DNA from 2 places in the Salinicola sp. MH3R3-1 genome. Region 2 is predicted to be linked to the other one. Evidence: riboswitches for the same ligand, from Rfam matches in the RefSeq annotation. Region 2 holds a riboswitch; the other holds the start of a gene.
The links. A riboswitch is a leader RNA that binds a small molecule or an ion and turns the genes downstream of it on or off. The one in region 2 is predicted to bind thiamine pyrophosphate.
Positions count from the first base shown of each region.

Region 1 (14,659 bases), on a different contig from region 2:
CGCGCCCACCAGCAAACCTTCGACCAGGCTCAGATCGAGTAACCACATCGCCAGCAGGCCGACAATGCCGCTGGTCAGGAAGACACCGATGGTCGCCAGCGAGAGCGCGGGCTTGAGGCCCACGCGAAACGTCCTGAACCGTGTGCGAAGGCCGCCATCGAGCAGGATCATCGCCAACGCGAGATGGCCGATCAGAAACGCCTGGGAATAATCGTCGAACTGCAGGCCGAGCACACCCTCCTCCCCGGCGAGCATGCCGAGACCCAGAAAGATGACGAGCAGCGGTACGCCGATTCGCGACGAAACGCGACTGGCCAGGATGCTGAGGGCTATCAGTGCCCCGCAGACGAGAAAAAGGCTATTGATCGAGTCCAAGACTGAGCCCGTTGGTCAGGTTGAAAGGGCAAGATTCAAGCCACAGTATGCCACGTCCGCGAAAGCTTGCGGCGCTGAAAAGTGCTGTGAATTTAATCTTTTAGCCATTGAGGGTGAGCGTATACCCAGTTTTTTCCGTCTTCGCCATGCAGCGATAACGCCAGCGCCAACGCCCGCATACCGGCACGATACGCGCCGAGCGCGGGCAGGGGCTGATAGCGGCGATACGCGGTGACGAACGCGTCACGCTGGCCCGCGGTGGCGAGAATCAGTTCGAGCAGACACAGATCGAATTCCAGCGGCGCCCACACCAGGGCTTCCCAGTCACTCCAGAGCCAGTCCGTCGCCCCCGCCAGGAACTGATCGCTACGCAGGTCGGGCAGCGACCAGACGGCCCGCGTGGGCACCGGAAAGATCGGCGCCTCACCCACCCAGTCACGCTGGGGATGATGTTCGAGGAAGCGCCCGGCCCGTTCCGGCCAACGCGATAGCGGCGACACGTCGCCCGCGGGATGGCCGAACCCCGGCAGCCCCTCATGATGCAGGATTCCCAGCTGATGGCCCAGATGCTGCGCCAGCGCCACGCCCATTGGCGGCGGTTCGGCCCGCCGCCAGGGCAGGCTCCAGAGCGGTGCGCCCTGCAATCGCCCCAGATAGGTCATCGGCAGCGGAGCCAGCGGGAGTCGCGGCGGCAGCATGCCCGGTAGTTGGGTCAAGGCTTCCGCAGACTGCCAGCGGTCAAACCCGAACAGCCGCTGAAGACCTCGCCAGAACGGGTCGGTCGTCGGCGACCTTCTCGCCAGCTTGAAAAGTTGTGGCGACAGCTCCTCACTGCGCCACAGCCAGTTGGCGCTGTCCGGCCAGCGAAGCGCCAGCGGCGTCAGTGACTTGCCGGTCAATACCGATACCCGTCGCGTCAGTTCGGGGGAGGCGTGGGGCGAGTCGTCGAATGCCGTCAATGAACATCATCCTTGCAGGAGCGCTGCCATCGCCGGTGGGCAGGCGGCGCTGGTCGGCGTACAATTCGGGGCACTGGATAGGGGTGCCCGTCACGCGGGCTGAGAGTGAAATTGGCTGCAGGCGCGATCGAGCCATCGAGAACGCGATTGTAAACAGCCATGCACAACCCTGGAACCTGAACCGGCTAGTACCGGCGGAGGAAATGCCAGCAGTTCTCGCATGTCTTCTTCCGGTTCCCCTCAACGGGAGTTGTCATGCCACCACCCGGACTCCTCGTCCGGCAGGCTTCGCTGACCTTCGGTGATCGCCCGCTGTTTCACGACCTTCAGGCCTGCTTCGATGCAAGCAGCTGGACCTGCCTGCTCGGCCGTAGCGGCAGCGGCAAGAGCTCGTTACTGCGCATGATCGCCAGCCTGAAACTGCCTGACAACCATCACATCGATCTCGAAACCAGCGACGGTTCGCCGCTGACGGGTCGGCTGGCCTGGATGGCGCAACAGGATCTGCTCGTGCCCTGGCAGCGCGTGGCAGGCAACGTGATGCTCAGCGCCCATTGGCGAGGGCGTCCTACCTCCGCTGATCGCCAGCGCGCCGGGCAGCTGTTGGAACAGGTCGGTCTTGCCGACAAGGCCGAGCAGTGGCCCGACGAACTCTCCGGCGGGCAACGTCAACGCGTCGCCCTCGCCCGCACCCTGTTCGAGAACGCCAGCGTGGTGCTGATGGACGAGCCCTTCTCTGCGGTGGATGCCATCACGCGGCTGGAACTTCACGAACTCGCCAGTCGGCTGCTGGCCAATCGCACCGTGATCATGGTCACTCACGATCCGCTGGAAGCGTTGCGGTTGGCCGATCGGATTCTGATCCTCAAGGGAGAGCCGGCTCGGCTGGTATCGATTGGGGTGCCCGAAGGCTCTCGCCCTCGCCCGCTCGACGACAGCGAACTGCAGCGTCGTCAGGCCGAACTGGTAACCCAGCTGCGGGAGTCCGATCATGACTGACCGTCGCGGCTGGGATCGCTGGATGCGCCCGCTGCTGGCGCTCGTCGTGCTCGTCGCGGTGTGGCAGCTCATTCTGACGCTGACCGGCGTGCCCCGCTATATTCTGCCCTCGCCGATGGCCGTCGGCCGCGCCCTGATCGAGCAGCGCGGACTGCTGGCCCATCACGCCGGCATCACCGCCATCGAGATCGTGGCCGGACTGATCGGCGGCATCCTGCTGGGGCTGGCCACCGCATTGGCACTGGCTCGATTCCGGGCGCTACGCCGAACGCTGCTGCCACTACTGCTGATCAGTCAGGCCATTCCGCTGTTCGCGCTGGCGCCGATCCTGATGCTGTGGCTCGGCTATGGCATCGGCCCCAAGATCCTGATGGCCATGGTCATCATCTACTTTCCGGTGGCCTCGACCGGCTACGATGGCCTGCGCCAGACGCCCCAGGGGTGGCTGGATCTGGCCCGGACGTTCGGGTTGAGCCGGCGTCAGCGGCTGTTGAAGGTTCAGCTGCCGGCCGCATTGCCGTCGCTGGCCTCCGGACTGCGAATGGCAGCCAGCGCCGCGCCGATCGGCGCCGTGATCGGCGAATGGGTGGGCTCGAGTCAGGGGCTTGGCTACCTGATGCTGAACGCCAATGCCCGGCTGCAGATCGATCTGATGTTTGCCGCCCTGGTCGTGCTGGTCGCGTTCGCCGTGCTGCTCTACTTCGGCGTCGATGCCGCATTGAGACTGGCGATGCCGTGGCAGCAGGACCGGATAACGACCGATGACTGAAGCCGATATGACATCTGGCGCAGACGACAGTGCCTTGCCTTCAGGCCTTCGCCTGAACGCATCACCCAAGACGAACACCTAAGACCATCCATTCGACCCAACGAGGGAATCCGGAATGATGACTTCACGCTCGACGCCTTGGTACCGCAGGCTGGCCATGAACCTGGGACTGTTCGGTCTGACTCTGGTCGGCCTGGCATTGTTTGGGCTGGCATCAGCCTCGCCGGCACTGGCGCAGGACAATGACGACGACCTGGCGCCACCGCAGATGATCCCTTTGAGCGTGATGCTCGACTGGTACGTCAATCCGGTCCACGCCCCGATCATCATTGCCAAGCAGCGCGGACTGTTCGAGAAACGCGGGCTGGACGTCGATATCCAGTCTCCCGCCGACCCCAGCGTTCCGCCCAAGCTGGTCGCAGCCGGACGTATCGACCTTGCGGTCAGCTATCAACCTCAGCTGCATCTGCAGGTCGACCAGGGGCTACCCGTCGTCCGGGTCGGTACGCTGATCGCGACGCCGTTGAACGCGCTGCTGGTGCGCGCGGACAGCGGAATCGACGATATCTCCCAGCTTGCGGGCAAGAAGATCGGCTACTCGGTGGGCGGCGTCGAGGAAGTGCTGCTTGCGGCGATGCTCGAGCACAACGGCCTGAGCCTGAAGGATGTCGAGATGGTCAACGTCAACTTCTCGCTGACACCTGCCCTGATCAGCGAGAAAGTGGATGCAGTGACCGGCGCGTTCCGCAATTTCGAGCTGGCGCAGATGAAACAGGAAGGCGTCGAAGGCAAGGCGTTCTATATCGAGGAGCAGGGGATCCCCGACTACGACGAGCTGATCTTCGTCGCCAATCGCGACACGCTCGATCAGCATCGCGACGCCGATCGACGCTTCATGGATGCTATCGGCGAGGCGACCTCCTGGATCATCAACCATCCTGACGACGCCTGGCAGAGCTTCATCGGCTATGATCCGTCGCTGGATACGCCGCTGAACGCCGCGGCGTGGAAAGCCACCCTGCCGCGCTTCGCGCTGCGTCCCTCGGCGCTCGATACCAAACGCTATCGCGACTTCGAAGCCTTCCTGCTCGAGCGAGGGCAGATCAAGGCGCAGAGTCCGGTTTCTCGTCTCGCGGTGGATCTCAACGCCTCCCAGTGACACGCATTCCGGTGGATGACATGAGTTCGAATTCAACCGACGGCGATTCCTCGCGCCCCGAACCGTCGCGCCCCGAAGCCTGGCGCTACGACCCGCAGCAGGATCCGGTCGAGACGCTGCCCAGCGTCTCGCTCGACGACCTGGCCGCGCTTCCCGCCCGGCCGGGTGTCTACGTCTTTTTCGGTCTCAACGATTTACCGCTCTATGTCGGCAAGAGTGTCGATATCCGCAGCCGCATCCGCAGTCATGTCCAGCAGCCGGCCAGCCGGCGGCATGCCCAGATGATCGACCAGACCCAACGTATCGCCTGGCTTCGGACCAGCGGCGATCTCGGCGCGCAACTGCTCGAGGCCGACTTGATCAAACGCTGGGTGCCGCTCTACAACCGCCAGTTGCGCAAACGCGTCCGCATGGTGAGCTGGAACTGGCCCGAGGGCGATGCCCGGCCGGCGCTGACCGACGGCCAGTGGGTGGTGACGGCACGAACTCAGTTCTACGGCCTGTTCCGCAATCGCCGCGATGCGCAGATGACATTACGCGACATCGCCACCGAGGAATCGCTCTGCCTGCGGGTGCTGGGGCTCGAAGCGGGCAGCGGGCGCTGCTTCGGCTATCAGATCGGGCGCTGCCGTGGCGCCTGCTGCGGTGGGGAGACCCTTGACGACCACGCCTCGCGAGCGCGTGACGCCATGGAGCGGCTGCGCATCGAGAACTGGCCCTGGCCCGGCCGGGTCGCCTTCCGTGAAACCAATCGCTATGGCGAGGCCGGGCTGCATATCGTCGATCACTGGCACTATCAAGGCAGTGTCGCCCGGCTCGAGGAGCTCGACGTGCTGCCCGATACTCGCGGCTTCGACATCGATACCTACCGCATTCTCAATCGCTTCATTGCCGCGCCGAGCCCGGCGATCGAGGCCATCCCGATCGATGGCGAGATCGACTGATACCCGATGCGAGATCGAGTGATACGACGCGTGATCGACTGATATGACGAGCTACGGCGCGTCGATGAAGCGATTCACCGCTTCGCGAAAGGCTTCCGGCTGTTCGGCGTGCAACCAGTGGCCGGCGCCGTCCAGCGTCTGCCACTCTGCGCCGGGCAGAACCGCCTCGACCGCGTCGCGATAATCGTCTCGCACGTAGGGCGACGCGCCACCACGGATCAACAGTGTCGGCCCTTCGAAGGGTGCGTCCCCATCGGGGGCGGCGACGATATCTTCGTAGCCGGCACTGATTTCGTCGAGCCCTACGCGCCAGCGCATCACGCCGTCGTCGTCGCTCACCAGATTGGTGGCCAGAAACTGCCGCGTGGGCGCACTGGCTATCGCCTCTTCCATCAGCCTGCCGGCATCGCGCCGGGAGGCCGGCTCGGCCGCCTCGACCCGACGCATGGCGGTGAAAATGTCGTCGTGACCATGGGCATAGACCACCGGGGCGATATCGGCGACGACCAGGTGAGCCACCCGCGCCGGATGCAGGCGTGCCAGCGTCATCGCGACCTTGCCGCCCATCGAATGGCCCAACAGGTCGATCCTGTCGATCTCGAGCGTATCCAGCAGCGCGATCACATCGGCCGCCATCGACGCATAGCGCATGCCGTCGACATGCGGCGAGCGACCATGATTGCGTAGATCGACCGCGATCACGCGACGCTCGCTCTGCCACTGTTTGATATGGGAACGCCAGTTGTCGGCGCTGCCGAACAGGCCGTGCAGCACGACTAGCGGAAGCGCGGTCCGGGCGTTCTCCGGCTCACCGGTATCGATACAATGAAGTTGCAACGTCGTCTCTCCTGATAATCTGCCTAACACCGTTGGAGCAGAATAACAAAGCCTGCGCCGCAACGCCGATCCGTCGTGTCACGACACCCTCAACTCCGCTGGCGTGATATGCCCGGCAGATTCAACTGGTCGCGCTGCGTCAGCAGACGCCGCCCCAGATAGGCCAGCAGCACGCCATATAACGGCAGGAAGAAAACCAGGCTGATCGTTAGTTTGACGGCGTAGTCGAACCAGGCGATTTCGACCCAGTGCTGCCGCATGAAGGGATCCGGGCCCTGCCAGAAAGCGATCGCAAAGAAGGCGAAGGTATCCGCCAGATTCCCCAGGATGGTGGAGAACGTCGGCGCGACCCACCAGGCGCGAAGACGGCGCATCCGATCGAAGACGTGAATGTCGAGCAGCTGACCAAGCACATAGGCCATGAAACTGGCCAGCGCAATCCGGCCGACAAACAGATTCCACTGCGCCAACGCCTCGAAGCCCTGGAAGCGGCCCTGCTGGAACAGCACCGATACGCCATAGGAAACCAGCAACGCTGGCAACATCACGCTGGCGATGATGCGCCGCGCCGATGACTTGCCGAATAGCCTGACCGTCAGATCGGTGGCCAGAAAGATGAAGGGGAAACTGAAAGCACCCCAGGTGGTATGTAAACCCCAGAGCGTAAAGGGTAGCTGAACCAGATAGTTACTGGCGGTGATCACCAGCACGTGAAAACTGACCAGCCAGAACAGGGCGAGCCGGAGTTGGCGACTGTCGAGTGTCAACATGGAGAACCTTTTTCGTTTGCCGGCGCTTCTGACCCATGAAGCGTGTGTCTACCGGAGCGTGGCCGAGGGGTAAGGGAACCCTCTGGATGACGTGGTTGTGACGCCGTGATGGCGTCCCCCGCGAATAGCGGGCGCATATTATAGAGATTGGGAAGATCAACGGCCAGAAAAACTACCGATTGTCACGGGTTAAAAAACTATTGTAACAATAAGTTACATTAAGCTAATATGACGCGAGACTGAACCGCCGGTTCAGTGTTGGCAACCCGCCAACGCGAATGCGGAATTTTTTATGACGACCACAGTTACCCCGCTCGGCGATCACCAGATCGGCCCTGCCACGGCCACGCTCAAGGCTATCGCCAACGAAAGCCGGTTGCGCATCTTGTGCCTGTTGATGCGTGGCGAGCGTTCGGTTACCCAGATCAACCAGGAGATGACGCTGAGTCAATCAGCGCTGTCACAGCATCTGGCGGTGCTACGCCAGGAGCGTCTGGTATCGACACGTCGCAGCTCGCAGGTGATCTACTATTCACTCCAGGGCAATGCTGCCGAGCGCCTGATTCAGACGCTCGGCGAGCTGGACATCGGCTGACACCCATAGCGAAGCGATACTAGCGGCGCTGCCAGCGCAGATCGTCGACGCGCTGGAGCACGCCGTCGACGCCTTTTTCCAGACGGCTGTCCACGCCTTTGCCCAGCCTGCCGATCAGGCCGGTGCGGGTCTCCAGCGATACCTTCAATACCCGAGCTCGCTGGCGCTGCTTCTCCAGCAGATAGGCGTCGCTGGTGCCCACGGCATCGACCAGGCCGGCGGCCAGCGCCTGGCTGCCATACCAGATCTCGCCGGTCGCGGCGGACTCGACATCCAGCCCGGGGCGTCGCTCCCCGACGTAATGCTTGAACAGGTCATGAGTCGAGGCCAGATCCTCGAGAAACTTGGCTCGCCCTTCTTCGCTGTTCTCGCCCAGTACGGTCAGCGTGCGCTTGTAGCGCCCGGCTGTCAGCAGTTCCACGTCGACATCGTGCTTCTTGAGCAGACGATGGACGTTGGGTATCTGGGCCACGACCCCAATCGACCCGATCACGGCAAAGGGCGCCGCGATCAGCTGATTGGCGCAGCATGCCATCATGTAGCCGCCGCTGGCCGCGACCTTGTCGACGCATACCGTCAGTCGGGCCCCGGCGTCGCGAAGACGATCCAGCTGGGCCGCCGCCAATCCGTAACTGTGGACCAGCCCGCCGCCCGACTGCAGCCGCAGCACGACCTCGTCGCCTGACCGAATCTCCTCGAGCAGCAGCGATACCAGCTCGGCCAGCGCGGGTGTGCCGGACGCCTTGAGGTCACCATTGAAATCCAGCACCCAGACTCGCTCGGTATTGGCATCCGCGCGTTCCTTGGCGGACTGCTTGTCAGCCTGCTTGCCGGATTTCTTGAGCCGCTTGGCGAGCTGGCGCCGGCTCGCCTTGGGCTCAGCCGCCAGACGCAGCTGTCGGCGCCGACGCTGAAAGCGCTCATCGAGCTCGACGACCTTCAACGTCGCCCCACCGCCGCTCTGCCCTTTTCGTCGCCCGTGGGCGATCAATGTCAGGATCACCCCAAGGGCGATCACCAGAGTGGCGGTCTTCGCCAGAAAAAGGCCATAGTCGGCCAGCCATTCGATCACTTCACGCTCCTTGCACTGAGAAATACCCGTTTCCAGGCCTTCGTTCTATCCGAGTCGCGTCCACGCCAAACTCGTTTTCGCCCCGACGATCGTCTGGCGCCTGATTGAGGCCAGCATGCGCTTGCACGAGACTTGCATGAAAATATGGGCAATGATTTGCTTAGCGTTTTGTGACCGGAGAGACCCTCATGGAAGACCAGCAACTGATTGCCAAGCTCCGCGCGCGCTTCGACGCCGAGGCTGCCGAGTCGGTGTCGGCCATCTATCAATTCGATCTCGACGACGTCGACGACTACCACATGTCGATCGATCACGGCGTGCTCGATATCCAACCCGGCCGTCATCCGGACCCTAGCGTCACCATCATCAGCGACACGCAGACCTTGCTGGCGCTGGTGAGGAAAGAACTCAATACCATGCAGGCGTTGCTGACGGGCAAGGTCAAGGTCAAGGGCGACATCGGCCTTGCCAGCCGGCTACCCAAGCTGTTCGGCAAATCCAAGGCCTGAGTCGGCCCGATCAGCGCACCGCCACCGATTCGCAGTGAGTGTCGATCAACTGGCGCGAGATCGAGTAGACCGGCGGAAGCTGCGGCAGCTTCTGCGGGCGAAACCAGGCCGCATCGACGATCTCTTCCCCATCGATGCGGATGCGTCGACTGGCGGCTTCGGCGAAGAATCCCATCATCAGCGAGTGCGGGAACGGCCACGACTGACTCTTGAAGAAGCTGACGCGACCGACATCGACACCCACCTCTTCCATCACTTCTCGCCTGACCGCAGCCTCCACCGCCTCGCCCGGCTCGATGAAACCGGCCAGCGTCGAGTAGCGCTGAGGCGGGAATCGAGGGCTGCGCGCCAGCAGCATGTCCTTGCCGTGGGTCACCAGCGTGATGATGCATGGCGAGATACGCGGATAGCCGCGTAGACCGCAATTATCGCACTGCATCGCGAACTCGTGAACGAGCCGCCGTGTGGCGTGGCCGCAACGGCCACAGAAGCGATGATCCCGCTCCCAGCGTGTGACCTGGAGTGCCGTTGCCAACAGCTCGCTCTGCGCGGCCGGTACCTGCGCAAGCCAGTCGCGGAACGCCGGCCAATCGTCGCGCCCCGCCTCGACCACCACGGCCACGGGCTCACCCAGCCAGTAACCCAGCGGCAGCGCCCGTTCCGGCCAGCGTTCGCAGCGGATCAGCATGTTGCCGGCATCCGACGCCACGCCGTTGTCGCTCATGCGCAGCAGCCAGCCGCCCTTGGCATCCGCCGGCGGCATCTCGCGTTGTAACATCAGCGTGGGGTCTCCGGCAGAGCCAAGGCATCCCAGTGGCACTGACCCGCCGCCTGGCGAATCTGCTCGAGGCGCTGCTGATGCGCTTCCCACTCGGCTGCGCTCGGCTGGACCACGGCCAGCGTCGAGCCGTTGCGCTCGACCTGACGCCTGCCGCTGGCGCCGCCGGACTCCCGATTCTCGCTGGTGTCGTTGCCGGCCAGCGACAGCGCGGTCTGGCCCCCGGTCATGGCGAGATAGACTTCGGCCAGGATTTCGGAGTCCAGCAGCGCGCCGTGGAGCACACGCTGGCCGTTGTCGATGTCGTAGCGCTTGCACAGCGCGTCGAGGCTGTTGCGCTGCCCCGGGTGCATCTGCCGCGCCATCTTCAACGTGTCCAGAATGCTGCAGTGCTCGGCCACCGGCCCCAGCATCGGCTCCCCGCGGGCCGCGTTCAGCAACTTGAACTCATGATCGAAGAAGCCGACGTCGAACGGGGCATTGTGGATCACCAGCTGCGCGCCGCGCATGAACTCCCACAGGTCGTCGGCGATCTGCGCGAAGACGGGCTCGTTGGCGACCCGTTCGCTGGTAATACCGTGAATCTCGACGGCTTCCGCTTCGATATCCCGTTGCGGGTTGACGTACTGGTGATAGGTCCGTCCGGTGAACCGGCGATTGACCAGCTCGATGCCGCCGATCTCGATGATGCGATGGCCTTCCCGCGGATCGATACCGGTGGTTTCCGTGTCCATGACGATTTGACGCATACCGTTATCCTCGCTTGTGTCCGGCGGCTTGAATGTCCGGAGGCTCAGTGCCTGTAGACCTAGTGCCGGTGAACCCAGTGCCCGTAGCCTCAGTGCCTGGCGGCCGTCACTCGTTGTACGGGAAAAATTGCTGTCGAGGCGCGCTCAACGGACTGAAGACCGCCGCGCCGCGACGACTTCATCGATCGCCTCGTTGACCAGGCGGTCGGCGGCCTCGTTGCCCTGATGGCCACTGTGGCCCTTCACCCAATGCCACTCGATGGCATGGCGCTGGGTCTCGGCGAGCAGTTCCCGCCACAGTTCGGCGTTTTTCACCGGCTGCTTGGCCGCGGTTTTCCAGCCCCGCTTCTGCCAACCATGGATCCACTCCGTGATGCCTTTGCGGACATACTGGGAGTCGGTCCAGAGCGCAACCCGGCAGGACCGATCCAGCGCCCGTAACGCCTGGATCGCCGCCATCAGCTCCATGCGGTTGTTGGTGGTTTCGGCCTCGCCCCCTTTCAAGGGCTTCTCATGGTGGCCGGAAACCAGCAACGCACCCCAGCCGCCGGGGCCGGGATTGCCACGGCAACCGCCGTCGGTATAGATCGTCACGGCGGGCATCGTCGAATCGGGTTTTGGAGCAGGCAAGACGTAAACTCTCTGTGAAGTCGGACTTTGATGTCAGGCGGTCGTCTGGGAGACACGAGTGCGGGTCACGGCACTGGCACTGGCATTGGCATCGATGACGCCATTGAAGCCGTCACTCGACGTCGCCGTTCGCTGATCGCTGTCGGCGGCCTCGAGCGCGACCCGGCTGGGCAAGGGCCCGGGGCCAGCGACGCGGCGAGACTCTTCGTCACGCCGACCACGGGCGTGCGCCGTCTCCTTGGCGAGCCCTAGCCAGGCACCGGACTTGTTGCCACCGAGCACCCGCTCCCGCACCTTGATCGGCTGGACCGGAATGCTGCGACGCCGGGCCACCATCAGGTAAGCCGAAGCCAGCGGCAGATTGTAGCGCCGGCCCAGCGTCTCGAGCCGCTCACTTCCGCTGGCGCGACCGGGCAGTCGGAAGCCGCAGTAGTCTACCCGCTCGATCTCGAAGTCGACAAACGCCAGCCAGTCGCGCAGGCGGCCGGGAGTACGCCACTGCTGCTGCCACGGCGCGGGCCGCTGCCGCGGACGCAGACCACTGGGACCGAACGGATGCCAGCCGAACACCAGCAGACGCCCGTCGGCGCGGGTAACGCGTGCGGCTTCCTGCAGGACGTGATGCGGATGCTCGACGGCTTCGAGCAGATGGTGCAGCACCACCAGATCGAGGCTGTCATCGGCGAGCGGAAGACGATCGGGAAGGCAGACGAGGCTGTTGGCACCACGAACGAGGTCGGGCGTCGGGGCCCAGTCCAGCGCATGGCGGATCGGGCACATGTCGCTCATCAACGGCGCCATGCCCAGTTGCAGGCTGACGATCCCTCGATGATGCTCGCAGTGCGGCCCCAGGCATGCACGCTCCGCCCGCCACAGCGAGAGGCCGGGCGCCGATTCCCAGAATCGACGCCCTTCGCGGACGATTGCCTGCAAACCCGGATCGGTGGGCGAGATTGACACGACCGACTTTACTCCCCAAGGTTATCGCTTTTTAAACGGTGGCTCGTCGGGTTCGACGACGGTTCCTGTACTAAAAAGGTCATTTTAGTAAGGTCTTTTCCAGACGGCCTGGGGAACCTCCGGGCAATGCCTGGATCTGAGCGATGGGTCGCGCGGATCGAGCGATATTCGCCGTCGACGCCGCAACCCGCACGTAGAACTCCCTGGACGAAGCCGCCGCAGAAGGATGCCATATGTTGACCGTGAAACCGATTCCCGCGTTGCAGGACAACTATATCTGGGTATTGCGCCAGGACAATCAGGATAGCGTCATCGTCGTCGATCCCGGCGACGCCGCGCCGGTTATCGCCTGGCTCGAGCAGGAAAACCTGGCCCTGGACACCATCCTGATCACTCACCATCACCAGGATCACACCGCCGGGCTTGCCGAGCTGATCGAGCGTTACTCTCCCAAGGTCTACGGTCCCGCCAACGACGCCATTGCCGGTATCGACCATCGCGTCGGCGAAGGCGACGAATGCCGCGTCCTCGGTCGACGCTTCGAGGTGTTTGCCGTACCCGGCCACACGCTGGATCATATCGCCTTCTACGCTCCCGGGACACCGGGCCTGCTGTTCTCCGGCGATACGCTGTTCTCCGGTGGCTGCGGGCGCCTGTTCGAGGGCTCGCCAGAGCAGATGTACGAATCACTGGCCAAGATCCAGTCCCTGCCGGAAGACACGCTGGTGTTTGCCGCCCATGAATACACGCTCGCCAACCTCGCCTTCGCTGCAGCGGCCGAACCCGACAATGCGGCCCGTGATGCCTACCGGGACGAGTGTCGCACGGCCCGCGACCTGGACCGCCCGACGTTACCGACCACGCTGGTCCGTGAGCGCCAGATCAACCCGTTCCTGCGCATCGACGAGCCTGGGCTGCTCGAGACTTTACGTCAGCGCGGTGCTGCCGATAACGGTATGGAGGCTTTTGCCACCCTGCGGGCGTGGAAAGATCATTTTTAGCATTGCGATGAAAGACGAGGTTACTCGCTGTTCGCCTTATCCGGTTGTGCGACAGCGTCATCAAGGATTGTCGAACACATGATTTCCCGATCGAGGCGCTGCCAGGTTTTCGTTGGCCTGGCAGGCAGCCTGCTACTCTCCGCGCTGCCCGTGACTGCCATCGCGGGCAGCGGCGCCGATGCCCAGGCCAGTGCGCCCCAGCGCACCTTCTGGTCATCGCTGAAACTGCAGAAGCATCGTTCGCCGGACGCCTGGCTTCGCCTGCGCGAGGCATTTCGTCTTTCTCACGAGACGGCCAACCCCCGAGTCGCCGAGTGGCTCGAGTGGTATCGGGAACACCCACAGCACGTCGAGCGCGTGGCGGCCCAGGCCCGGCCCTGGCTGCGCTGGGTTACCCTGCAACTGCGGTCTCGTGATCTGCCCGGCGAGATCGCCCTGTTGCCGTTCATCGAGAGCGGCTACGACCCTACCGCCACCAACCCCGGCGGTGCCGCCGGTCTCTGGCAATTCATGCCCGCCACCGGCGACGCCATGGGCCTATCGCGCACCGCCTGGTATGACGGTCGACACGATGTCGTGGCCGCCACTGGCGCCGCGATGAGCTATATCCGGCAGCAGGCCGACCGCTGGTACGATGGCGACCTGTTGCTGGCACTGGCGGCTTACAACGCTGGCGCCGGCACGGTGAATGCGGCCAGAGAGGCCGCCGCCAATCGCGGCGACCCGATCGATTACTGGCACCTGCGTCTGCCCGCCGAAACCATGGCTTACATCCCGCGCCTGCTGGCGCTGTCCGAAGTGATCGCGGAGCCGGAACAGTACGGTGTGGTGTTACCGGAAATACCCGATAGCGTCCAGTTTGCCCAGGTCCCCACCGACGGCCCGCTGACACTGTCGATGGCGGCCGATCTCGCCGGGGTCGATCCCCAGACGCTTCGCCAGCTCAACCCGGGATTCAAGCGGGCATCCACGCGCCCTCGCGGCGATGCCACGATCCTTGTGCCCGTCGCGGTCAAGCAGCGGTTTCTCGCCAACCTGGCAACGCTACCCGCCGCCGAACGCACGGTACTCGACCGCTACGTCGTCAGACGCGGCGACACCCTCTCCGCCATTGCTGCGCGCTTCGGTGCCAGCGTTGCCGAGATCCGTCGTGAAAACGGCCTCGAGGGCAGCACCATCCGCGTCGGACAGACCCTGACGGTTCCGGCCACGGCAATCGCGCAAAACAGCAATGCTGGTCGATAGAGCTTGGAGGTCAAGCGCCGACGGCGTCGGGAAATAGCGCTTTGAAATCACGGCCGTTGCCGGTACAACGTGTCGAAGTGTGGCCGCGCCTGGATGTCGGCATGCCTGATGTCATAGCGCCTGATGTCATAGCGCCTGATGCCCTTGCTGGCATCCGTACAAGATCCGCGACACGTGAGGAAAGGATGTCGACGATGGCTGGATTTCGAGGGTTACTGGCGACGGTCACGCTGGCGCTGGCCATCGTGTTGCCAGCAGCCGCGCTCGCCCAGCAGTATGATTCTGAGGGAAAAATCGCTGAAGGAAAA
Region 1 is NZ_MSDP01000015.1:70,978-85,636, forward strand. Features, by position in the region: gene BTW08_RS09720 (potassium/proton antiporter) at 1-375, opposite strand, end outside; gene BTW08_RS09725 (hypothetical protein) at 468-1,334, opposite strand; TPP riboswitch at 1,404-1,554, shown strand; gene BTW08_RS09730 (ABC transporter ATP-binding protein) at 1,590-2,333, shown strand; gene BTW08_RS09735 (ABC transporter permease) at 2,326-3,102, shown strand; gene BTW08_RS09740 (ABC transporter substrate-binding protein) at 3,218-4,261, shown strand; gene BTW08_RS09745 (GIY-YIG nuclease family protein) at 4,282-5,205, shown strand; gene BTW08_RS09750 (alpha/beta fold hydrolase) at 5,257-6,042, opposite strand; gene BTW08_RS09755 (7-cyano-7-deazaguanine/7-aminomethyl-7-deazaguanine transporter) at 6,132-6,812, opposite strand; gene BTW08_RS09760 (metalloregulator ArsR/SmtB family transcription factor) at 7,105-7,407, shown strand; gene sohB (protease SohB) at 7,427-8,479, opposite strand; gene BTW08_RS09770 (SCP2 sterol-binding domain-containing protein) at 8,668-8,988, shown strand; gene nudC (NAD(+) diphosphatase) at 8,999-9,766, opposite strand; gene dnaQ (DNA polymerase III subunit epsilon) at 9,766-10,515, opposite strand; gene rnhA (ribonuclease HI) at 10,660-11,118, opposite strand; gene BTW08_RS09790 (methyltransferase domain-containing protein) at 11,179-12,105, opposite strand; gene gloB (hydroxyacylglutathione hydrolase) at 12,339-13,106, shown strand; gene BTW08_RS09800 (transglycosylase SLT domain-containing protein) at 13,185-14,351, shown strand; gene BTW08_RS09805 (extracellular solute-binding protein) at 14,546-14,659, shown strand, end outside.
Region 1: another riboswitch for thiamine pyrophosphate. It lies ahead of BTW08_RS09730 (ABC transporter ATP-binding protein); the one in region 2 lies ahead of thiC (phosphomethylpyrimidine synthase ThiC).

Region 2 (14,659 bases):
GCGCATCGCGGGTCAGCGTCTGCAGAACCTCGGGCAATGCCCCGCTCTGCAGGCTGGCGATCGCGCCGAGATGCCATTCGCCGCTCAAACCGTCCACCCCGGAATGACGGATCCGCTCGGCAAGCGTCAGCATCTCGTTGGCCTGCGGCAATAGCCGACGACCGGCCGCGTTGAGCCGGACGGCACGTCCGGTACGTTCGAACAGCGGTTCGCCGATATCGGCCTCGAGCTTGCGGATCTGCGCACTGACCGCGGACTGGGTCAGCCCGACGGCATTGCCAGCGGCGGAAAACGTGCCGTAACGCACGACGGCGAGAAAGGTCTTTAGCTCTTTGAACATGGCAAGAAAACGGCGCCGTGAATCCAGATAATTTGATAGCAGACAGCAATATTATGCGCTTTTCATCAAATTTATTCGCCATCAGAATACAACCACTGAAATTGCCACGATCCGTTTCATCCAAGACCTAAGGAGCTCTTCCATGGCGCTATCCCCTTTCCACCTCGCCATTCCGGTTCACGACCTGCCTGCCGCCCGCAAGTTCTACGGCGAAACGTTCGGCCTGAGCGAAGGCCGCTCCAGCGAACAGTGGGTCGATTTCGACTTCTACGGTCATCAATTGGTGATTCATGAGCACCCGCAGACGCCGTCGCAGCAATCCGCCCATACCAATCCGGTCGACGGCCACGATGTGCCGGTGCCGCACTTCGGTATCGTGCTGAGTTGGCCGGAGTGGGAAGCGCTGGCCGAACGCCTCAAAGGCTTTGGCACCCAGTTTGTGATCGAACCGTACGTACGCTTCCAGGGCCAGCCGGGCGAGCAGGCGACAATGTTCCTGCTGGATCCGTGCGGTAACGCCCTGGAGTTCAAGGCGTTCAAGGATATGGGTCAGCTATTCGCCAAGTAACATCCCGTCAGCCAACCGAACAAGGCCGCCGATCCTGAACGACTCAGATCAGCGGCCTTGTCGTTCCCAGAACGTCGTTTGAAGCATCGCCGGAGGATGTCGGGCGTCAGGCCGGTTCCAGCCGCCTCAGATGCACGACGCCGATGGCCAGCGCCACCAGCAATAGCACCGCGATAAATAGCGAGACCCCGTTCCAGCCGCCCCAGAACCAGAACGCGCCACCTAGCGTGCCGGCCACACTGGAGCCGAGATAATAGCTGAACAGATAGAGCGAAGACGCCTGTCCCTTGGCCTGCCGGGCGCGCTGGCCGACCCAGCCGCTGGCCAGCGAGTGCGCGGCGAAAAAGCCGAAAGTGAAGACCAGCATGCCGATCAGGATCAGACTGATCGGCTCGAACAGCGTTATCGCCAGACCTGCCAGCATCATCGCGATGAACATCCAGAATATTCGCCGACGCCCTAACCGATCCGCCAGCGACCCCGCCCAGGCCGAGCTGTAGGTGCCCGAGAGATAGACGATCGACAGCAGGCCCACTAGAGCCTGGCTCACCTGATAGGGCTCGGACAGCAGACGGTAGGCGATATAGTTGTAGAGTGTGACGAAGCCCCCCATCAGCAGGAAAGCTTCGAGGAATAGCCAGGGCAGCCCCCGGTCCTTGAAGTGAACGGTGAATCCGGACAGCACGCTGCGCCAGTTCAGCGGACGTGGCGTGAAGTGCCTCGAGGGCGGCAGCCAACGCATGAACAGCAGCGCCGCGATCAGCGCCACGATGCCGATGATCGCCAAAGTGACGCGCCAAGGCACCCAGTCCACCATCACCCCGCTGATCAGGCGCCCGCTCATGCCGCCGATCGAGTTGCCGCTGATGTAGAGCCCCATCGACAGGCCCACGTAGCGCGGATGAATCTCCTCGTTGAGATAGGTCATCGCCACCGCGCACAGCCCGGAGAGCGACAGCCCCGCCAGGGCCCGCATGATCAGAATGCCGGTCCAGTTGGGCATCACCGCCGCCAGCAGCGTGCAGATGGACGCCGCCAGCAACGCGACCGTCATGACCGACTTGCGCCCCACCGCGTCCGAGATCGGCCCGGTGATCAACAGCCCGATCGCCAGCATACCGGTCGCGACCGACAGCGACAGGCTGCTGGTCGCGGCATCGATGCCAAATGCATTCGACAGAATCGGCAGCAACGGTTGAACGCAATAGAGCAGCACGAAGGTCGAAAAGGCGCCGAGGAACAGCGCCAGCATGGTCGGCCGGTAGCCCCGCTGGCCGCGTTCAATGAAGCCGCTTTCGACGGTTTCCGCTTCGCGTTCCAACTGATGATGATTGGCCTGCGTGGCGCGGTAGATCTCGGATGAGGAGTGGCGAGACAACCCGGTTCTCCCGATATCGATGACCGAAGCCGACCGGGGATGAAGGTGCTTCGGGGGCATCAGGGGTTTAGAGATTTGCTTTAGACCTTGGTAGGTTACGCCGCCGCCATTAAGCTTTCTAATATATTATTCGATGCTTTTGAGAGGTTTTACGACTCAAAGGAACTGCGAGTTTCCCATGGAACTACGATATCTACGCTATTTCGTCGCTGTGGCCGAAGAGCTTCACTTTAGCCGCGCCGCCCAGCGGCTGGGCATCTCGCAGCCACCGTTGAGCCAGCAGATCCAGGCGCTGGAGCGCGAACTAGGCACGCGTCTGCTGACTCGGACCAATCGCCGCGTCGAGCTGACCGAAGCTGGGCAAGTGTTTCTCGACGAGGCCCGGGATATTCTGGCACGCACCGAACGCGCCACGCGGCTGGTTTCCCGGCTCGGTCGAGGCGAGGCCGGCCAGTTACGTATCGGCTTTACCACTTCCGTGCCTTTGAGCTCGACGCTGCCGCGCACACTGATGCGCTATCGCCAGCGCTATCCCGACGTCGAATTGCGCATGCACGAATTCAATAGCCAGCGCCAAATCGGGCCGCTGCTACAGGGCGACCTGGATATCGGTATCATGCGCCCGGCCACCCTGCCGGACGGCCTCGACGCCTTCACCTGGATTCGCGAGCCGCTGATGGCCGTGGTCAATGAACAGGGCCCGCTCGGCGGCAGCGCGCTGCCGTTGACGCTCGACGAATTGGCAACCCACCCGTTCGTCTACTTCTCGCCCGCCGCCGGGACCGGCCTGCTCGATCAGTTCAATGCCCTGTTCGCCACACGCGGGCTAAGCCCTCGTCTGGTTCAGGAAGTCGGCGGCCCGAACACCATCATCAGCCTCGTCGCCAGCGGCATGGGCGTGTCGATCCTGCCCGCTTCCTTCCGGCATATCCGGATCGATAACGTCCGCTACCGCCCGCTGAGCGATGCCGACGCGGTTTCCGAAGTGTGGCTCACCCACGCTCGTCACCATCTGATCCCGCAGGCCCGATCGTTCATCGATCTGGTCCAGCGCCCCGGCGACCCATGACACATTTCATTCTCGCCATCGCAATCGCACCCGGCGCCTTCATACACTCGGCTTGACCTCGTTCCCCCCTCGTCACAGACTGCTCACGGCGATGAACGATATCGCCAGCTTGACGGGGTGCCGGTGGAACCGGCTGAGATCGTCCTGCGCTGAAGCCAATTCACAGCGCCACGACGGATCCCGACGAACCTGATCCGGCTAGTACCGGCGTAGGGATCAAGCGGAGAATCTCACATCCCGGGTAGCGTTCCGTCGATTCGTTCTCCCCCCCTCCTGCGCTGTGCGCCGGCCTGACCCGATAGCCTTGGCCAATACGCCGGGCAAGTCATGCCACGGAGCACGACCGAACATGAAATCACCTCAGTTCCTATCCGAAACCGCTCGCGTCGACAGCGCCGCCATCGCCCCGCTGCCCGCCTCGCAGAAGATCTACATCACCGGCTCAAGGCAAGACATCCGCGTACCCATGCGTGAGATCGCCCTCTCGCCGACCCAGACGAAGCAGGGTCTCGAGACCAACGCGCCATTGGCCGTCTACGACACCTCCGGCTCCTACACCGATCCAGCAGCCGAGATCGACATTCGTCGCGGTCTGCCCGAGCTGCGCCGTGCCTGGATCGACGAGCGCGGCGATACCGAATGGCTCGCTGGTCCCAGCTCCAGCTATGGTCGCGTTCGTGCCGAGGATCTACGTCTATCGACGCTGCGATTTCAGCTTCAGCGCAAGCCCCGTCGTGCCCGCATGACAAAAGAGGGACGGGGCGCCAACGTCACCCAACTGCACTACGCCCGCCGGGGCATTATCACGCCGGAGATGGAGTTCATCGCCATCCGAGAGAATCAGCGCCGCCGCGCAGCGAGCGCCGGACCGGAAGACCCCATGCTGGCGCATCAGCATCCGGGCGAGTCTTTCGGCGCCAATCTACCCGACGAGATCACGCCGGAGTTCGTGCGTGACGAGGTGGCTCGCGGGCGGGCGATCATCCCAGCCAATATCAATCATCCCGAGAGCGAGCCGATGATCATCGGGCGCAACTTTCTGGTGAAGATCAACGGCAACCTCGGCAATTCGGCCGTGACCTCCTCGATCGAGGAAGAGGTCGACAAGATGACCTGGGGCATCCGCTGGGGCGCAGACACCATCATGGATCTCTCCACCGGCCAGAACATTCACGAGACGCGGGAGTGGATCATCCGCAACTCGCCGGTACCGATCGGCACGGTGCCGATCTACCAGGCGCTGGAGAAGGTCGACGGCGTGGCCGAAAACCTGAGCTGGGAAATCTTCCGCGACACCCTGATCGAGCAGGCGGAACAGGGGGTGGATTACTTCACCATTCACGCCGGCGTCCGCCTGCACCACGTGCCGATGACGGCCAGGCGCGTCACCGGCATCGTCTCCCGGGGCGGCTCGATCATGGCCAAATGGTGCCTGTATCACCACAAAGAGAGCTTCCTCTACACCCATTTCGAGGACATCTGCGAGATCATGAAGGCCTACGACGTCTCGTTCTCGCTGGGTGACGGTCTGCGCCCCGGATCCATCGCCGATGCCAACGACGAAGCGCAGTTCGCCGAGCTCGAAACGCTGGGCGAGTTGACCCGGATCGCCTGGCGACACGACGTGCAGGTAATGATCGAAGGCCCCGGCCATGTGCCGATGCAACTGATCAAGGAGAACATGGAGAAGCAACTCCAGTGCTGCGATGAAGCGCCCTTCTATACGCTCGGCCCGCTGACCACCGATATCGCACCTGGTTACGACCACATCACTTCCGGCATCGGTGCGGCGCAGATCGGCTGGTACGGCTGCGCCATGCTCTGCTATGTCACGCCCAAGGAACATCTGGGGCTGCCCAACAAGGATGACGTCAAGACCGGCATCATCACCTACAAGATCGCGGCTCACGCTGCCGACCTGGCCAAGGGGCACCCCGGCGCCCAGCGTCGCGACAACGCGCTGTCCAAGGCACGCTTCGAATTTCGCTGGGAGGACCAGTTCAATCTTGGCCTCGATCCCGATACCGCTCGCGCCTATCACGACGAGACGCTACCCAAGGACTCGGCCAAGGTGGCGCATTTCTGCTCGATGTGCGGACCGAAGTTCTGCTCGATGAAGATCACTCAGGAAGTCCGCGAGCGCTTCGGCGGCGACGCCACCCATATCGACGGAGACCAGCGGGAGGCCGGTCTGCAGGAGCAGGCGGAGCGCTTCAAAAAGGAAGGCGGTGAGCTCTACCGGGAAATCTGATACCGCCGGTGGCATATACCGCTTGTGCAAGCAGGCCCGCGTCTTCCGAGCGTCGACGAAGGTTTGACTGTCGGACTGCCGCACTAAGACTTTGGTCGCAATCAAGTTATATGCCATCCCGTTTTCGAATGGGCGGATCGCAAAAGGCCCGGGGATGCGTAAAATGCGCGCTTTTGCCCCCGGCAATTTCGCCTGCACAAGGAGTCACGCATGACTGCAACCCCCTCCCGGCCGAATCTATGGCGCCGTATTCCCTTGTGGCAAAAAATCATCGCGGGCCTGGCGTTAGGGATTCTGGCGGGCGCGCTGATGGGCGAGCAGGCCAGCGTGTTCAAACCGCTCGGCGATATCTTCATCAACGGCATCAAGATGCTGATCGTGCCGCTGGTGTTTTCGACGCTGGTCGTCGGCATCACCGGCATGCGCGATCCGCAGAAAATGGGCCGTGTCGGTGCTCGCACGATCGGGCTCTATTTGGTCACCACCGCCTTCGCAATCGTCATCGGCCTGGTCGCGGCCACGATCTTTCAGCCGGGCGTCGGCGCGGACGCCTCGATGAGTGCGGCGCAGCAGACCAGTGAAGCGCCGTCGCTGGTGGACATCGTTGTCGGGCTGGTGCCGTCGAATCCTCTTCAAGCGATGATCGAGGGCAATATCCTGCAGATCATCGTCTTCGCCATCGGTCTGGGCATCTCGCTGATGCTGATCGGCGAAAAGGGCGAGCCCGTCGTGCGGGTGTTCGAAAGCTTCGCCGAAGCGATGTACAAGCTGACCGCCATCGTCATGGCATTCGCGCCGTTCGGCGTGTTCGGCCTGATGGCCAACGTCTCGGGCCAGTACGGGCTGGACGTGCTGCTGCCGCTGGCCAAGGTCATCGGCGTGGTCTATCTCGCCTGCCTGGTTCACGTCCTCGTGGTTTACACCGGTCTGCTGACGCTGGTCGGACGCCTCAACCCCGTTCGCTATCTGCAAGGCATCATCGACGCCCTAGTGGTCTCGTTCTCTTCGGCCTCGTCTTCCGGCACCCTGCCGGTTTCCATCCGCTGCGCGCAAAAGAATCTCGGTGTCTCGGAAGGTGTATCGAGTTTCGTGCTGCCGGTAGGCGCGACCATCAACATGGACGGGACGGCGATCTATCAAGGTGTCGCGGCGTTGTTCGTCGCCCAGCTGGTCGGGGCCGATCTGTCGATGATGGATTACGGCATGATCGTACTGACCGGCACGCTGGCTTCGATCGGCACGGCGGGCGTGCCCGGCGCGGGTCTAATCATGCTATCGATCGTGCTGGCGCAGATCGGCCTGCCGCTGGAGGCGATCGGTGTTGTCGCAGGCGTGGATAGAATCCTCGATATGGCGCGCACCAGCGTCAACGTCGCCGGGGACCTGATGGTGACAACACTCGTCGCCAAGAGCGAGAAAGAGCTCGACCTGGACACTTATAACCGTCCGAGCAAAGCCTGACAGCCAATTCTCTTGCCCAAACGTCTCTAGCCCAAACGACAGCGGCCCCGGTCAAGACCGGGGCCGCTGCGTGAAGAGTCTTGGCCGGGCAATGATAGGCTCGAAAGACTCGGTGTACTGAGATTCAGCAAGATCTAGTGGCGTGGTTTGGTGGCGTCCTTCAGATCGCCCTTGGCGGACTTGGCATCACCCTTGGCCTGCTGGGTTTTGCCTTTGCTTTCGAGTTCGCGGTCCTTGGTCATCTTGCCAGCAGCTTCCTTGGCCTTACCAGCTGCCTTGTCGACCTTGCCTTCCGTCTTGTCTGACTTTGAATTCGTCATGGGTGCTACCTCGTTTTCCGTGGATATCCTTATCCGTTCGCCGTTCTCTTCGATACTGAGCTGCGAGCATCGTATACAGCGAACGTAATCTCAGAGTAGTTCGCCGCGGGAAAGTCGGAACGGGAGATTGGTAACAATTTGTTCGCCAAGGCGGACGTTCTGCGGAGGGCGCGTCACGGAACAGCGGGAAAGAACCAAGAGCAGAGAACACGCAGCGGATCGACGAGAGCCGCCCGACTGCAGGCGGCTCGATGAAAATCAGACGGGGAACATCAAGTGCGTGAGGTCACTTCCAGCAGGTGGTAGCCGAACTGGGTCTTTACCGGACCGTGCACTTCGTTGACGGCGCCATTGAAGACGACTTCGTCGAACTCCTTGACCATCTGGCCACGTCCGAACGTGCCCAGCTCGCCGCCCTGGCGCCCGGAGGGGCAGTTGGAATGCTGACGTGCCACTTCGGCGAAGTCGCTGCCGGCTTCGATCTGCTGCTTGAGTTCGAGACACTTCTGCTCGCTGTCGACGAGAATGTGGCGGGCGCTGGCCTGTGCCATGAGATCACTCCTGAGTCTTGACCATTGGGAAGCGGGCATTCTACGAAATCCGCCCTGCCGGCGTCACCGACAATCGTCTCGACGGCGCTCGACAGAGATTGCGTTGCCCCGGTCAACCGAAGCGCTGTTCGAGATAGCGATTGATGTCGGCGGATTCGTACATCCACTCTAGCGTGCCGTCCGCTTTCTCGATGCGCAGGCACGGCACCATCGTTCTCCCGCCGCCCGCCATCAGTTCCTGGCGATGACGAGGGTCACGCTGGGTATCGCGCAGCTCGATGGGCAACGCCAGTCGCTCGATCTGGCTGCGCACGCGCTGACAGAAGGGGCAGCTCATGAAATGGTAGAGTGCGAGACGCTGGCAGGCGCGGTCGACATCGGCCTGCGCTTCGGCTGAACGTTCGAGGGGAATCGATGAAAACATGGTCTTGAGCCACTCCGTGATTCGATGGGACATGAAGAGAGATAGCACCCTTTTGTCGGGTTGGCGTCAGTTCGGCGGCAGAGAAACGTCACGGTTCGAGGTGTCAGCATCTTCGGAACCGATGTCGTCGCCAATGTCATTGGCGTCGGCGCCCTCGGAAACGGCGCCTTCAGCACGCGCATTATCAGCGGCTCGATCGAGCGCAGCGGCCTCCTGGTCATTGATCAGCACCGGAATCGTCAACGGGGCGTCGGACGGCGTCGCCAGACTCGTCGGGGAGAAAGCATTGAGGGGCGCGGGGGCGTAGCGCTGAGTGGGAGGCAGCGGCGGCAACAGAAAATCGCTGGAAACGATCGGCTGGGCGAGTTCCGCATCACCCGGTAGCCGCAGGGTCGTTTGCACGAGCGGTGACGCGAACTGATCCCGGAACTCCTGACGCGAAACGTCTCCGCTGCCGTCGGCATCCAGCGTGTGCCAGTCACCGCCCAGCCCCAACCGTTCGATATCGATCGGAAGAAGGTCGCCGTCGGCGTCGCTGTCGGCGGTATCGAACACGTTATCCGCACTGACCTGAGCCACGCCCTGCGGCGTCGCGCGATCGACGACGACATCGCGCTCATCGGGAGCCGACGCACAGGACGCCAACACCAGGATACCGGGCAGTAGACTGGCGAGACGCCAACACTGCCGCTGCATTCTTTTTCTCATCGATTTCTCTCCCGCTGTTGGGTCCATGGTAGCCGGCGCCGAATCGCCGAGTCAGTCACGAGGATTGCGCAGCGTGCCGTTGTCGAGACGCTGTTGCCAGCTCTGCCAGAGGCTGAGCCGGCTGGATTCGCCAACCTCGCGTCCACCGCCACTGAGCTTGCTGATCCAGAGATGGCTACCATTGAAACTGTAGATCGGCACCAGATCCTTGCGTTTCGATGCCGGCTCGAGGGTCTTGACGATATTGTCCAGTACGATCGGTGGCGAGGTCGGCGATGCTGCCCAGGTCACCACCATATGAAACTGATCGTAGGGAATGTATTTGACGTAATGCAGCCGCAACTGGTCATCGGATACACCCAGCTCGCGCAGCGTCAGATATTTGGCCATGGCGAAGTCTTCGCAATCGCCGGCGCCCACGCCGAGAAATTCGAATGGCGTTGCCCAATAATCTTTCACGTGCCAGACATCGATATCGTCGACGAAGCGAAGCTGATTGAAAAAGTCGTTCACACCCGCCAGTTTCACCTCGATGGATCGTCCCTGTAGACGATCGATCAACGCTGGCCACTGCTGAATGCGTTGCCACCCGTTCGCGCCATATAACGTCTCGACTTGCTGGCGCGGCGGCAGCCGCGGCAGAGCGTCGACCGGGAAGCCGCTGCTCCCCAGCGTCAGCGCCACGACAAACGCCATCAGCCAGCACTTCACCTTCCGGCCCCCACCGTTCGGTGGCGTCATCGGCTCGGCGACGCGTCGGTTGAGGAGCACCGAGGCGAGACTATGTCAGTTCCAGCGGCACGATCGGTGCCAGATAGCCCTGATAGCCATCGGCACCCACTTCCGCCACCCGCTGGCGCTGTTCGTCGGACTCCACGCGCGTCACGATGACCTTCGCTTCGACCTGATGGGCTGCCATGCACAGACTACGCAGAAATTCGGTATCGACATCGTCACGCACGAAGAAGCCCTGATCGATCTTGACGTAATCCGGGCGCAACCGTGCGAGATAGCTCATCGCGGACAGATTGCGTGCGAACCGGTCGATACCACCGCGAGCGCCGAATCGATGCGCCACCCGGAACAGCTGCTGCACCCTGTCCAGATGCTCGAGCGCGATCTCTTCACTGACCTCCAGATCGAGCTTGGCGGCGAAGCGCGGGTTCGACTCGAGCCAGCCGACGAGCCGTCGATACTGCGCCTGATCCGCCACCGAATCAGCGGTCAAGTTGACGGCTAACCGCCCCTCGAAACGGGCCTCGCGATCGCCAAGACTTTCGAGCACCGCCCTATCCAACTGCACCCCCATCTGGAAGTGATTGATGACAGGAAGGAAGATATAAGCCGGGTGCTGAGTTTCCCCTTCGTTGAGTCGCACCAAGACCTCTCGGTGTAACTCGCTGCCGTCAGTCAACAACACGGGCTGGGCAACGAAGCTGATATCTCGGGCTTCGAGCGCACGCTCGATGATCTGACGCCACTCCTGACGTCCCCGCGCCGCGGTCACGTCGCCAGGATGTGCGGTGACCCACCGCTGCTGGCGTTCGATCGCTTCACGCAATGCACTGTCCGCTCGCGCCAGAATACCCTCCCGAGTCATGCCGCGTTCGCGCAGAACGACACCGCCCCGGGTGTGCAACGCGCGAGCTTCCGCCAACGGATTGGCATCGACGATGTCATCGATGCGATCAAAGGTATCCGTCAGCCACTGCTCTCTCGGCGCATCATCGGTATCGGGGAGCAGTAACGCGAACTCCTCCGCCGACAGGCGTGCCTTCATCACTTCCTGCCCCGCGAGTTGCGCGCTCTGAAGATAGGTGCCGATGTTGCGGATCGCCCGATCACGCGCCTCGAAACCATCCTGGCGGTAGAGCTCCTGAAGATGATCGATGCGCACAATGACGAGTGCGCCGCCGACGGGTGCCGATAACCATTCGTCGAGCACGCGGGCCAGATAGGCACGATTGCCCAGCAGCGATACGGCGTCCTGCTCGGTCAGCCGTTGTAGACGCACGACCTGTTCGGCCTGCTGGTCGAACTGCTGGTTGAGACGCATGCCGAGATGATTGACCGAATCGGTGATGCCCTGAAGCTCGTGAACGCGGCTCTCCGGTAGCGGCTCGTCGAAACCGTCGATCTGCATGTCGGCAATACGTCGCGAGAGGCGATTCAGCGGCCCCAGGAGCAACTTGACGCCGACGATACTGAGCACGAAGACCATGACCATTCCCACGGCCAGCCAGGTGATCAGCTGCAGCGCCAGAGACCACAGCTGATCGTAGGCGTAGGCACTTTCGGAAGCGATCTTGACACTCCCCAACGCTGACCAGCCGCCGCTGATTTCACGCTCTCCGCGAGCGCTCGGCAGGCTGATCGCCTGCTGAAACCAGTGTGGCGTGTCACTTTCGCGAGCGGCATCCACCACCAGGGGGTCATCGCGGCCCACGGCTTCCAGTTCGATACGCCTTATCACGCCGCCATCGGAGACGGCGCGCATCAGCGTCTCGGCACTGGTCCAGTCACCGATCTCGACGAACGGCACCAGCGACAGACTCAGCGCCTGAGCGAGATTATCGACATCGATTTGCTGGCGCTCGGCCAGTGATGCTCGAGTTTGACGCACCTCGATGGAGAAGATACCGATCGAGAACAACAGCAATAGCCCGACCATGATGGCGACGGAGCGGCGAAACAGACTCATAAGCGGGGTCTCCGATCAGCCCTGGGGGTTTTCGTCGCGACGAATCGGCGGCGGATAACGATCATCGGCAGCCCCGACCATGTCGGGATTCACCTGTAGCGTATCGAGCAGCTGGCCGGTGGCGGAGAGTAACCGATAGTTGGCCCGACGCAGCGAGAACTCGGCTTGAACCTGCGCCTGCTGCGCATCGTAGAGCTCGGTCTCGCTGTCGAGCATGTCGAGCAGCGTGCGTCGGCCGATGTCGAACTGCTTGCGATAGTTAACGCGGGTTTTCTCGCTGGACTCGACATGACGAGCCAGAAACGGTAGCTGGCTGGTGACATAGTCGCGGGCATTCCAGGCTAGCCGGAGTTCGTCGCGAATCTCGCGCAGGGAGCGGTCGCTATCGTAACGCACGGCGCGCAGTGAATCCTCGCGTGAACGCATTTCGGCCGTATCGATACCTCCCCGATAGAGATTCCAGGACATCACCAGATCTGCGTTCCAATCGTCGGAATCGTTACCTTCGTAGTCATAATCCCGAGCCGCCTGACGGCTTGCTTCGGCACGGAACGTCGGCAGAAAATCGCCTCGCTCCGCCGCCACTTCATGACGTGCGGCATCGATGGAGTGCGTGGCGGAAATCACCAGCGGGTTGTTGGATGTCGCCATGGCGATTGCGGCGTCGAAATCCCCCGGTACGCCAGTCATGTCGACATCGGCTGGCAGCGTGAGATTTCGGGGCGTCTCGCCGACATAGCGCAGAAAGGCAGAGACCGCGTCGTCGAGGTTGTTGCGAGCGGAAATCAAGCTGGCCTGAGCCTGAGCCAGACGCCCTTCGACCTGGCTGGTGTCGGTCGTGGTGCCGGCCCCGAGCTCCTCGCGACGCCGAATGTCGGACGCAATGCGCTGATGGGTATCGACATTACGCTGCGCCAGTTCGAGCAGACGCTGCGATTGCAGCACGTCAAGATAGCTCTGGACCGTTGCCAGGCCAATCTGATTGGCCGCTGCAGCCACCTGCCAGCGCTGATAGTCGCTTTCGGCGTCCGCCTGCCGGATGCGCTCGATCGTGGTATTGCCGTCCCAGATCAACTGCGACAGCGTGATCGAGCCGCGTCGATAGTCGTGGGGCTCGCTGGACTGCGAGATCCCGTCGATCTCGCTTTCGTTCTCGCCATAGCCGACGCGGGTCTCAAGGTCGACCGAGGGAAGATAAGCGCCGCGCTGCGCCCTGGCGTCGTCCAGATTCTGCTGGTAACGCGCCATCTCGGTGCGCGTGGTGGGGTACTCCATCACCGCCTGAGTGACCGCTTCGGTCAGCGTTTGGGCCTGGGCACCACCGGCCGATGCCGCCAGACCGGCGAACAGGATCCACTGCTTCATCATGATGCTTTTCACCCCTTTCTTGTCCTGCCGCGCACGCCTAGCGTTCACGCATGGCACCCTGCTGGGCGCGAAGTATCGGCTTCAACAGATACTGCAAAATGGTCTGCTCGCCGGTGATCACATCGACCGTCGCCTGCATACCGGGAATGATCGCCAGATCGTCGACGTTTTTCCCCAGATGGTTGCTGTCGGTTCGTACGGTCACTTCGTAGTAAGTGTTGCCTTTGTCGTCTTCCTCGGTATCCGGGCTGATACGCATGACCTGCCCCTTCAGGCCACCGTAGATCGTGAAGTCATAGGCGGATAACTTGACCGTCGCCGCCTGTCCCGCGCGGATGAAACCGACATCGCGTGGTGACACTCTCGCCTCGACCAGTAGCTGGTCCTCGATCGGCACGATCTCCATCAGGCTGGCACCGGGCTCGATCACGCCGCCGATGGTGTTGACGTTGATCGACTGCACGCTGCCGCGAACGGGCGACGTGATCAGCGTCCTGTCAACGCGATCCTGCAGGCTGACTCTCCCCTGCTGGAGGCTGTCGAGTTTGTTGCGAGCCTCGGTCAAGGCATCCGCGCTGCGCGAGCGAAACTGAGTCGCCAGATCGCGCCGTTTGCTGATGGCCTCGAGCAGCTCGGATTGTTTGGACGGGATCGACAGCTGTGCGGACTCCAGATCCCCGCGCTGGTCGTTGACCTTACGCTGCAGATCGAGCAGATCCACCTGCGAGACGATCCCTTCCTTCACCAATGGCGCGGTGATCCCCAACTGCTGGCGTGAGAGTTGATAGCTGCGAGACAGGGAATCGGCCCGTGACCGGATCTCCTGCAACTCCTGCTGACGCTGCTGAATCTGCGCCGCGGCCTGGTCAAGTTGAGAGCGCAAGCCATTGATCCTCGCGCTATAGGCGCCAGCGACCGCAGAATAGGTCTCCTTATTGGTGGTGCGAAACTCATCACTGAGCGGAAGGGTCTGCGTGGATACGTTGACCTGCGACTGCCAGTCGCTGGCGTCCGAATTCACCACCACCGAGTCCAGCTCGGCCTGATACTGCGCCACCGTTGCCTGCAGCCCGGCCAGCGTCGAGTTGCGCTCGGCGAGATCGGAGGTTGCCCGGGTCGGATCGATTCGCGCCAGCGGCTGGCCGGCTTCGACGACATCGCCCTCGTCGACATAGATCTCGCGCACGATCCCGCCTTCCAGATTCTGGATCGTCTGCAGTCGCGATGAGGGGACAACCTGCCCCGTACCCCGGGTCACGACTTCGATACTCGAGACGCCCGCCCATATCAGGAAAACGATGAACGCGGCCAGCAGTATCCAGATGATGACTCGCGACCGCCACGGCGTGGAGAGTAGCGTGGCAGCACTGGCGTCATCGGCAAGCTCCAGTTCGCGGGCGTTGGGCCGCGGCCATTTGACGACGTTACCCGCGCTGGCCATGGCGCACCTCCTGCTGGCCGGCAGCTGGCGGCGTGGGCTCAGTCGGCGCCTGCACACGTCCTTCGTTGAGTGCCTTGAG
Region 2 is NZ_MSDP01000038.1:16,523-31,181, forward strand. Features, by position in the region: gene BTW08_RS17285 (LysR family transcriptional regulator) at 1-340, opposite strand, end outside; gene BTW08_RS17290 (VOC family protein) at 483-908, shown strand; gene BTW08_RS17295 (MFS transporter) at 1,015-2,286, opposite strand; gene BTW08_RS17300 (LysR substrate-binding domain-containing protein) at 2,465-3,355, shown strand; TPP riboswitch at 3,459-3,588, shown strand; gene thiC (phosphomethylpyrimidine synthase ThiC) at 3,705-5,606, shown strand; gene BTW08_RS17310 (dicarboxylate/amino acid:cation symporter) at 5,817-7,067, shown strand; gene BTW08_RS17315 (CsbD family protein) at 7,202-7,387, opposite strand; gene BTW08_RS17320 (peptidylprolyl isomerase) at 7,660-7,938, opposite strand; gene BTW08_RS17325 (glutathione S-transferase N-terminal domain-containing protein) at 8,051-8,395, opposite strand; gene BTW08_RS17330 (hypothetical protein) at 8,429-9,058, opposite strand; gene BTW08_RS17335 (transglutaminase-like cysteine peptidase) at 9,122-9,766, opposite strand; gene BTW08_RS17340 (EAL domain-containing protein) at 9,852-11,771, opposite strand; gene BTW08_RS17345 (TolC family outer membrane protein) at 11,787-13,187, opposite strand; gene BTW08_RS17350 (HlyD family type I secretion periplasmic adaptor subunit) at 13,177-14,580, opposite strand; gene BTW08_RS17355 (type I secretion system permease/ATPase) at 14,564-14,659, opposite strand, start outside.